Regions from separate parts of the Thauera sp. 27 genome, predicted to be linked through region 3. Evidence: predicted binding sites of a transcription regulator. Region 3 holds the regulator's gene; each other region holds the start of a gene.
The links. The regulator FNR, encoded in region 3, switches genes on or off when oxygen is low (the NO sensors DNR and NnrR bind a similar motif). The targets are predictions, from matches to a motif close to TTGANCTAGNTCAA.
Positions count from the first base shown of each region.

Region 1: the regulator FNR is predicted to act here: its motif matches at 1,840-1,853, upstream of B447_RS04770 (hemerythrin domain-containing protein).
Region 2: the regulator FNR is predicted to act here: its motif matches at 1,618-1,631, upstream of ubiU (ubiquinone anaerobic biosynthesis protein UbiU).

Region 1 is NZ_AMXB01000006.1:128,215-131,485, reverse strand. Features, by position in the region: gene B447_RS04780 (NAD(P)/FAD-dependent oxidoreductase) at 1-498, shown strand, start outside; gene B447_RS04775 (MFS transporter) at 514-1,734, opposite strand; gene B447_RS04770 (hemerythrin domain-containing protein) at 1,907-2,362, shown strand; gene B447_RS04765 (DUF2249 domain-containing protein) at 2,359-2,577, shown strand; gene B447_RS04760 (hypothetical protein) at 2,574-3,271, shown strand, end outside.
Region 2 is NZ_AMXB01000017.1:24,135-27,405, reverse strand. Features, by position in the region: gene B447_RS10990 (U32 family peptidase) at 1-486, opposite strand, end outside; gene ubiU (ubiquinone anaerobic biosynthesis protein UbiU) at 541-1,557, opposite strand; gene pomA (flagellar motor protein PomA) at 1,762-2,520, shown strand; gene B447_RS10975 (flagellar motor protein MotB) at 2,531-3,271, shown strand, end outside.
Region 3 is NZ_AMXB01000010.1:35,230-38,500, forward strand. Features, by position in the region: gene hemN (oxygen-independent coproporphyrinogen III oxidase) at 1-760, opposite strand, end outside; gene fnr (fumarate/nitrate reduction transcriptional regulator Fnr) at 910-1,650, shown strand; gene B447_RS07095 (SirB2 family protein) at 1,684-2,064, opposite strand; gene B447_RS07100 (Crp/Fnr family transcriptional regulator) at 2,163-2,846, shown strand; gene B447_RS07105 (PHA/PHB synthase family protein) at 2,870-3,271, opposite strand, start outside.

The DNA.
Region 1 (3,271 bases), on a different contig from region 3:
GGCCTGTCCGGCCCGTCGATACTGCAGGTGTCGAGCTACTGGCAGCAACAGGCCTACGATGCCGGTGACTGGGCCCCGGTCAGCCTGGACCTGCTGCCCGGCATCGACGCCGAAGACTGGCTGCTGGCACACGCCCAGGACAAGACGCTGCTCGCCAACCTGCTCGCCGAACGCCTGCCGCGGCGTTTCGCCCACGCCTGGTGCGAACTGCATGACTGGCAGCGCCCGCTCAACCAGTACCGCCACGCCGAGCTGCGCACGATCGCCGCCGCCTTGTCGGGCTGGCAGCTGACGCCCTCGGGCACCCAGGGCTACGCCAAGGCCGAGGTCACGCTGGGCGGGGTCGATACCCGCGCACTGTCGTCAAAGACGCTGGAGGCGCGCCAGGTACCTGGCCTGTACTTCATCGGCGAGGTTGTCGACGTCACCGGGCACCTGGGCGGCTACAACTTCCAGTGGGCGTGGTCCTCGGGCGTGGCCTGCGGGCTAGCCGCCTGAGACCACGCGCACGACTCAGGCCGCAGGGCGCCCGCCCTTGCGCAGCAGGGGCAGGAAGGCCACCGCCTGCAGCGCGATCAGCCCTGCAAAGCTGACCCACAGCGCCGCCTCGATCGAGTGCCCACTGGCCTGCAACAGGTCGAGTGCCCCGCCCAGCCCCCACTGCACGGCAAAGGCACCGGCAAAGGCCATCAGGTTGATCGCCGTGCTCACGCGGCCGAACAGCGCGGGCTGGAAGTCCCTCGACGCCGCAAGATAGGTCTGCGAGTTCACCGCGGAGAACATGCCGTAGGCGAACCAGAGCACTGCCGGCGGCGCGACCGACCACAGGATCGCGCACTGGATCAGCACCAACAGCGCATAACCCCAGCGCAGCAAGGCCATGGGCCCGACACCGAGGCGTGCGAGGCGCACGCCCAGGAAACCGATCGACAACTGTCCGACCAGACTGCCGAGGTTGAGCACGACCAGCATGCGCGCCGCCCCTGCAAGGTCGAAGCCATTGACGTTCATCAGCCAGGGCACGGCCCACAGGCTCTGCATCGCCATGAAGCCGCCCACGAAGAAGGCCGAAGATGCGGCATAGCGCAAGAACGCGGGAGAGACGTAGATCCCCGCGACCACGCGCAGGCCGTCGCCCAGGCTGCCCCGCGGACCGCTCGAGCGCGCATCGGGCAGCGAGCGGTGGATGGTCAGTGCGGCCACCACTGCAAGTGCAGCGACCACCCAGAACGCGCCGCGCCAGCCCAGGATCGGCAGCACGGCCTCGAGCGGTGCGCTCGCCACCAGCGCGCCCATCGCGCCGGAAGCCATGATGAATCCGGTCATCGAGCTCTGGCGCTCGGGTGGGTACCACAGCGCAAAACCCTTGAGCGCTGCCATCAAGCAGGCCGAAACCCCCAGTCCGATGAGCGCACGCCCGGCGCCGAGCACGGCGAGCGATTCGCCGAGTGCGAACAGCACCGCGCCCGCCGCGGTAACCAGCAGCAGGATCGCCTCCACCCGCCGCGGGCCATAACGATCGAGTGCCATGCCGACCGGGATCTGGGCCAGCCCGAAGGCGAGGAAATAGGTGCTCGTGAGCAAACCGAGATTGGCCGCCGAGAGGCCGAGCTCCCCCGTGAGCGCCGGCGAAATCACGGCATTGACCGTGCGCAGCAGGTAGGAAAGGAAATAGCCCAGCGCAAAGGGCAGGAAGATCCTGCCCCAGGCGCTCGGCCCCATGGAGTCATGCATCTGAAACATCCCGTGGAAGGTCGAGGCAGGATTGTGCCTGCAGCGCCGCGCGCAGGCCATCCCACCTCGGAGGGGGCCTGCGCGCGGCCGATCAGCACGCCCTAATTGACACTTATCAATGCTGATGAACACGCGGTAAGGAGAATGAGCGCATCCACCGCCGGAGCGCAAAATGACCTCGATCGCCGAACTGATGACGCATGACCACCGCAGTTGCGACCATGAGTTCGCAGCGGCCGAGACCCTTGCCGCCCGCAAGGACTGGCCGGCTGCGATCAAGGCGCTGAACCGCTTCACCTCCAGCCTCGAGACCCACTTCCAGGCCGAGGAACAGGAGTTGTTCCCGCGCTTCGAGGCGGCGACCGGAATGACTCAGGGGCCGACCCAGGTGATGCGCGGCGAGCACGTCGAGATGCGCGCAACACTCGAACGCCTGGCCTCGGCACTCGAGAACCAGGACGCCGACGAGTTCGCGGGCGAGGCCGAAACGCTGCTGATCATGATGCAGCAGCACAACATGAAAGAAGAGAACATCCTCTACCCAATGTGCGACACCCGGCTCGGCGCGCAAAGCGAAGCCGTTGTGGGCAACCTGTCGCACCGTCTCGCAAGGGAGCACGCTGCATGAGCAACAAGACTGTCGACGCCCGCGGCCTGGAGCCGCCCCAGCCCTTCGAGCGCGCCATGGAGGCAATCGCCGACCTCGCCCCCGGCAGCAGCTTCACCCTGCTGATCGATCGCATGCCGCATCCGCTGCTGCGCATGCTCGATCGGGACGGCTATCGGCACGAGGCGAACTTTCGTGACGACGGCGCGATCGAGATCCTGATCGGTCGTCCATGAGCAGCGCCAATCCCGGACTCGCCTACCAGGACACGCCACCGCTTTCCGCCCCGCTCCGCTTCTTCCTCACTGCACCGCTGTTCGGTCTCGCAGCCGGTCTGGTGCTGCTGTTCGACGCCGAGCTACTGAGTTCACGGTGGACACCGGGCGCCCTGGCAGTCGTCCACCTGTTCGCTGCTGGCTTTATGCTGCAGGTCATGCTGGGCGCGCTGCTGCAGATCCTCCCGGTGGCAGCGGGCGCCGCGCTCCCAGCGCCGCGCCGCATCGCGGCGACCACCCACGCGCTCCTCGCGTTCGGAGCCGCCAGCCTCTCGCTAGGGCTGGGGGCGGGCATCCCGGCCGCGATCGTCACCGGGGCCATGCTGTTGGCCGGCGGGCTCGTCGCCTTTCTCGCCTCGAGCCTCATCGCCTTGGCAAAGGCCGCGCCCAACCACGGTGCCAGCCGAACGCCGCGCGACCTGCGCCTGGCCTTGGCCGGGCTGACGGTGGCCACCCTGCTGGGCACGCTGCTGGCGTTCGCCCTTGGGCGCGGTCTCGCCCTGCCGATCGACCTCCCCACCGCTGTGGACATGCATGCGGTGTGGGCCTGGATGGGCTGGGGTGGCATCCTGCTGGCGGCAACGAGCTGGGTCGTGGTACCGATGTTCCAGATCACGCCCTCCTACCCTGCGGTTTTCACCCGCGTGTGGTCCCC
Region 2 (3,271 bases), on a different contig from region 3:
CGGGGCTGCGAGCGCTTCGCGCACCTCGGCAAGCGCGGCACCCGACATCTCCGGGGCGACGGCCCAGCGCGTGGCGCCCGAGTCGATCATCAGCTGCAGCGTGTTCGGGTTGAAGATGTTCAGTGTGGGGCCAGCGACCCAGTCGGTGATGCCGGCCTCGGCGAGCAGTCGCACCGCGCCCATGTCGTTGGCCTCGACGCGGAAGCCGGTCTCGCCCTCGCTGTGCTGGCGCACGATGCGGCGCAGTACCTTGAGGTCGGATTCGGATTCGATCAGGCCCTGGGTACTGATGACCACTTCCTTGCCGGCCGCGGCGAGCACCTTGCCGACCTCGAGCCAGTCGTCGAGGCGCAGTTCGTGGCGGCGCGAGCACACCGTCTCGCCCAGGTAGACGCTGTCGATCGGTGCTTCGACCATGTCGGCGTAGAAGTCGAGCACGCTCTGGTGCGGCCAGTAATAGAGCAGGGGGCCGAGGGCGAGTTTCATCGGGCGGGTCTCAGTTCGTTCGGGTGATGCGGTGCGAGGCGGCTTGCGCGACGCTCACTTCCACGGGCGGTAGTAGGCGCCCAGCGTATGGCTCTGGCCTTCGGAGACCTTGTTGAGCTCGGCCATCCACGCCGGCAGCACTGCGAAGCCTTCGGCGCCGCCGGCCTTGAGCTTGTCGAGCGCGGCGCGCCACACCTTGGTGACCTGGGCGACATAGGCTGGGCTGCGCTGGCGGCCTTCGATCTTGATCGCACGGATGCCGATGCGGGCGAGCTCGGGCAGCAGTTCGAGCGTGTTGAGGCTGGTCGGCTCCTCGAGCGCGTAGTAGGTCTCGTCGTTGACCTCGAAGCGGCCCTTGCACAGGGTCGGGTAGCCGGCGCGCTCACCGTCGGCGAAACGGTCGATGAGGATGCCGTTGAGGCGCGTCTCCATGCCGCGCGGCGTGTCTTCCCAGCGTACGTGCTTGCCCGGCGAGCAGGCGCCATTGCAGTTGGGCGACTCGCCGGTGGCGTAGGCCGACAGCGCACAGCGGCCCTCGACCATCACGCACAGGCCGCCGAAGCCGAAGACCTCGATCTCGACCGGTGTGTTGGCGACCACGCTCTCTACCTGGGCCATGGACAGCACGCGCGGCAGCACCGCGCGCTGGATACCGAAGCGCTCATGGTAGTAGTTGATCGCCTCGTAGCTGGTGGCCGAGCCCTGCACCGACAGGTGCAGGCGCAACTGCGGATGCGTTCTGGCGGCGTAGGCCATAAGACCGGGGTCGGCGAGGATCAGGGCATCGAGACCGAACTCGGCAGCGCGGTCGATGGCCTGCGTCCAGCTCGGCCAGTTGCCGGTCTGCGGATAGGTGTTGAGTGCGAGCAGCACCTTCTTGCCACGGGCGTGGGCGTAGGCGATGCCTTCGCGCATCTGCGGCGGGTCGAAGTTGAGGCCGGTGAAGTTGCGCGCGTTGGTGGCGTCCTTGAAGCCGAGATAGACGCAGTCTGCGCCGTGGTCGACGGCGGTTTTCAGGGCGGGGAGGCTGCCGGCTGGGCAGACGAGCTCGATCGTATTGGGTGCGGACATTGGCGGCCGGGCGGGCAGGGAAGAACCCGGGCACCATAGTGCGTGGTCGCTGAGGTGGCTTTGACGAGTGTCAAACGCCCGTTGTGCACCATCGTGCGGTGCGCAAAAAAACCTTATGATTCGGGCCAATGACATTCGGCCGCGATGGCGTCTGCACGAAGTGGTGCAGGCGAGCATCGGTGTGCTCAACGCAATGGAGCGTGCGTGGATCTTGCAACACTGATTGGGCTGCTGGGCTCGCTGGGCATCGTCGTCTCGGCCATCGTGCTCGGTGCGTCGGCAATGATCTTCCTCAATGGACCATCCTTGCTCATCGTTGTCGGCGGCAGCCTGTTCGTCGTACTCAGCAAGTTCACGCTGCAGCAGTTCCTCGGCGCGTTCAAGGTGGCGGCGAAGGCGTTCAAGTTCCGCCTGCCCGACACCGAGGAGGTCATCAAGGAGGTGATGGAGGTTGCGCAGGTGGCGCGCAAGGAGGGCATGCTGGCGCTCGAGAGCCGGCCCTCTTCCATCCCTTTCTTCCAGCAGGGCATCCAGCTCATGATCGACGGCCAGGCACCCGAGACGGTGCGCGAGATCCTGCAGAAGGAGCGCCTTCTCACGCTCGAGCGCCATCGCTGGGGGGCAAAGGTGTTCAGCGCCATGGGTGACGTCGGCCCGGCGATGGGCATGATCGGGACCCTCATCGGCCTGGTGCAGATGCTGTCGAACATGGAAGACCCGAAGTCGATCGGCCCGGCGATGGCGGTGGCGCTGCTGACCACGCTGTATGGCGCGATGATGGCAACGATGATCTTCCTGCCCATGGCGGACAAGCTCAACCTGCGCATGACCGAGGAGGCACGCCTCAACGCGATGCTCATCGATGCGATCTCGGCGATCCAGAACGGCACCAATCCGCGCGTGATCGAGACCCTGCTCACGAGCTACCTGCCGCCCGCCAAGCGCAAGTCCGAAGGCGGCTGAGGGCGCGCACATGGACATGCCCGAGGAGGAGAAGGCCGGCATCCCCGCCTGGGTGATGACATTTGCCGACCTGATGTCGCTGCTCATGTGTTTTTTCGTGCTCCTGCTCTCGTTTGCCGAGATGGATGCGATGAAGTTCAAGCAGATCGCCGGCGAGCTCACCAAGGCCTTCGGTGTGCAGCGCGATGTGCCGGCGATCGAGTCGCCGATGGGGACGACGCCGATCTTCGACAAGTTCTCGCCGGGGCCGCCCAAGCCCACCCCGATAGATACCGTGCGGCAGGAGACCTCCAAGGAGGATCCCAAGCTCAAGACCTACACCTCCAACGCGAGCAACGAGGCGATGGTGCGCGAGGTGTCCGAGCGCCAGGTCAGCAAGAGTGCCGACGAGTTGCGCAAGACGCTCGAGAAGGAGCTCGGCCAGGGCACGCTCCAGCTCGACGAGGAGAAGAAGCGCATCGTCATCCGTATCGAGGAGCGCGGCGCCTTTCCGTCCGGCTCGGCTGACCTCGCGCCGGCATTTGCCGACGTGGCGCGCAGGATCGGCGAGTCGCTGGCCGATATCCCGGGGGAGATCGCGATCGAGGGTCATACCGACGACATCCCGATCAGCACTGCGCGTTTCCGCTCCAACTGGGATCTGTCGGCAGCGCGCGCGTCATCAGTGGCGAACGCGCTGCTCGCGACCGGCACCGTTGCGCCGGGACGGCTGCGTGTGCATGGCTTTGCAGAGACGCGTCCGCGGGTCGAG
Region 3 (3,271 bases):
GGCCCGGCAGGTGGGCATAGCTGTAGAGAGAGATGCGATCGGGCGAGATCTCCAGCACCTGCTCGAGGGTACGGTTGAAGCTGATCACGTTCTGCTTGGGCAGACCGTAGATCAGGTCCATGCTCACGGACTTGAAGCCCGTGGCACGTGCCGCGTCGATGACGAGCTTGGTCTCGTCATAGCTCTGGATGCGGTTTACCGCCGCCTGCACATCTTCGGCGAAGTCCTGCACGCCAACGCTCATGCGGTTGAAGCCAAGCTCGGCGAGCAGTTTCACGGTGTCGAAGTCGACCTTGCGCGGGTCGACCTCGATCGAGTATTCGCCATTGGGAACAAGCGTGAAGTGTTCGCGCACCGCGGCCATGAGCTCGCGCATCTCGTCATGCGACAGGAAGGTCGGCGTTCCCCCACCGAGGTGGAGCTGCGTGACCTGGCGGCTGCCCTCCAGGCATTCCGCCTGCATCGCGATCTCCTTGGCCAGGTATTTCAGATACTTGGCCGAGCGCCCATGATCCTTGGTGATGATCTTGTTGCAGGCACAGTAATAGCAGATCGTGTTACAGAAGGGGATGTGGAAGTATAATGAGAGCGGTTTGCTGACGCCGCCGACCGCCCTTTTTGCGAGCCAGGCCTTGAGCGCATCGGCGTTGAAGGCCTCGACGAAGCGGTCCGCTGTCGGATAGGACGTGTAGCGCGGTCCGTTGATGTCGAATCGGCGGATGAGTTGCGGATCGAAGATGAGTTGGTTCTGGCTTGTCATGATCTTGCTGCGGCAGTGTGTGCCAAACAATGGCAGATCGCCGCGTTTTTTTGGTTGACGTGGGTCAACGGGCGTGATGTGTTGCCCGATCGAACCACTCCTGAGCCAGGTCTGGCGTCTTTTGTCGGGGAAGCAGGATTATCGTGCAGATGAGGGCGAGCGTGCCAATTACCGTGAACGGGCTCAAGTCTGCCTGTTCGCAGTGCAACCTGGTCGAGTTGTGCCTGCCCTTCGGGATGTCCGACAGCGAGTTGAACCGCCTGGACGAACTCGTTGGCGCGCGGCGCAAGGTCAAGCGCCAGCAAAGCCTGTATCGTGCGGGCGATCCGTTCGAGGCGATCTACGCCATCCGCGCCGGTTCGTTCAAGACCGACGTGCTGCTCGAAGACGGCCGCGATCAGGTGACCGGCTTCCAGATGACCGGAGAGATTCTCGGCCTCGACGGCATCAGTGCAGAGTCGCATACCTGCTATGCGATCGCCCTCGAGGACAGCGAGGTCTGCGTGATCGCCTATGACAAGCTCGAGCAGATGTCACACGAAGTGGAAGGCCTGCAACTGCAGTTCCACAAGGTGATGAGCCGCGAGATCGTGCGCGACCACGGCGTGATGATGCTCCTCGGTTCGATGCGCGCCGAGGAACGGCTGGCGGCGTTCCTTCTCAACATGTCGCAGCGCTTCAATGCGCGCGGCTTCTCGGCGCAGGAATTCCACCTGCGCATGACGCGCGAGGAGATCGGTTCCTACCTGGGGCTCAAGCTCGAGACGGTGTCTCGCGCTTTCTCCCGCTTCCAGGACGAAGGGCTGATCTCGGTGCAACAGAAGCACGTGCAGTTGCTCGATCCCACCGGGCTCAAGCGCCTGATCCAGCACCAGCACGGCGCGCGCTGACGCTGGCCGCCCCGCCTCGACGGCCGCCATTGTTCAGGCAAGGAAGCCTGCGGGATTCTTGGTGAAGGCGACCGACACGATCCATACGTACACGGACAGGGCGGCCGCAAAGGCGCCCGCACGCACCGGCTTGGTCGGGCCGCGCTTGAGTGCAAGCGTGCCAAGCAGCACGTATGCAACCAGGCCACCGACCTTGGCGGTCACCCAGTCGGCGGCAAACGGGTACTGCGCGATCATGACCGCCAGCGTGATCGCTGACAGCAGCAGCAGGCTGTCGATGATGTGCGGCAACACACGGGTGAGCCGGTGCGAGAGCATCGGATTGCCCGTCAGCATCCACATGCCGCGCAGCAGGAAACCCGCTGCGCTGAGCACGACGCAGACGACGTGAAGGTGTTTGATCGCGTAGTACATCCTTTTTCCTTGCAAGGGCTGGCAAGCTGCCGGTCTCGGGGCGACAGGTATTGTCGCCCGTCTCGGGTAAGATTACGAATCGTTCCGGAGCCAAAGCAATGTCCCAGCACCCCCATGTCGACATCCCTGCCCTGCTGCATCGCATCCCGCTGTTCAGTGAGTTGTCGGAGTCGGATATCCAGCGTGTGTCGCGCTACACCCGCGATCGGCATGTCGGCAGGGGCGAAGTGCTGTTCCAGCGCGGCGACCAGCCCCACGGCTTCTATTTCGTCGTATCGGGCCAGATCAAGCTGGCCTTCTCGTCGCCACAGGGCACCGAGAAGGTGGTCGAGATCGTGGGTGCGATGCAGAGCTTCGGCGAGGCGGTGATGTTCATGAACCACCCCTACCCGGTCTTTGCGGAGGCCTTGTGCGACACGGTGCTGATCCATGTCGGCCAGGCGGTCGTGACCGAACTCATCGACCAGGATTCGACCTTCGCTCACAAACTGCTGGCCGGCATGGCGATTCGTCTGCACAGCCTGATCCAGGACGTCGAAACCTACTCGCTGCGCTCGAGCATGCAGCGCGTCATCGGCTACCTGCTGCAGGTGGCGGACAGCGACACGCCATGCGAGATTGCGCTTCCCACCAGCAAGCAGGTGATCGCCTCGCGCCTCAACCTGACCCCCGAGACGCTGTCGCGAATCTTCCATGACCTCAGCGAAGCAGGCCTGATCAGCGTGCAGGGCAAGCGCATCACCCTGCACGACCCTGCACGCCTGGCACGGCACAACGCCTGAGGCCGTTGCAGCACGGTAGCCGTTCAGGGCTCGAGCACGTACTGCCCTGGCGCATCGGCAAGCGCGGGAAAAGCCTCGGTCGACACCGGGCGCGCCGCCACGAGCGCGCCGCAGCGTGGCTTGAGCCAGCGCATCCAATCTTCCCACCAGCTCCCCTCGCAACGCTTGGCGCGCTGACGCCAGGTTTCCGGCGTATCGTCGCGTGTGCTGGCTTCGACCCAGTAGTGGCGCTTGGGCGGGTCGACGACGGGATTGACGATGCCCAGGATATGCCCGGAACTCGACAATACCTGCCGCACCGGTCCGCCAACGTGATGCACCACTTTGAAGGTTTGCAGCCACGGCGCGATGTGATCGTCCTCGGCCGCAACCGCATAGAGCGGCTGCGAAACGGCCGCGAGGTCGAGCGCCTCACCGGCGACCTG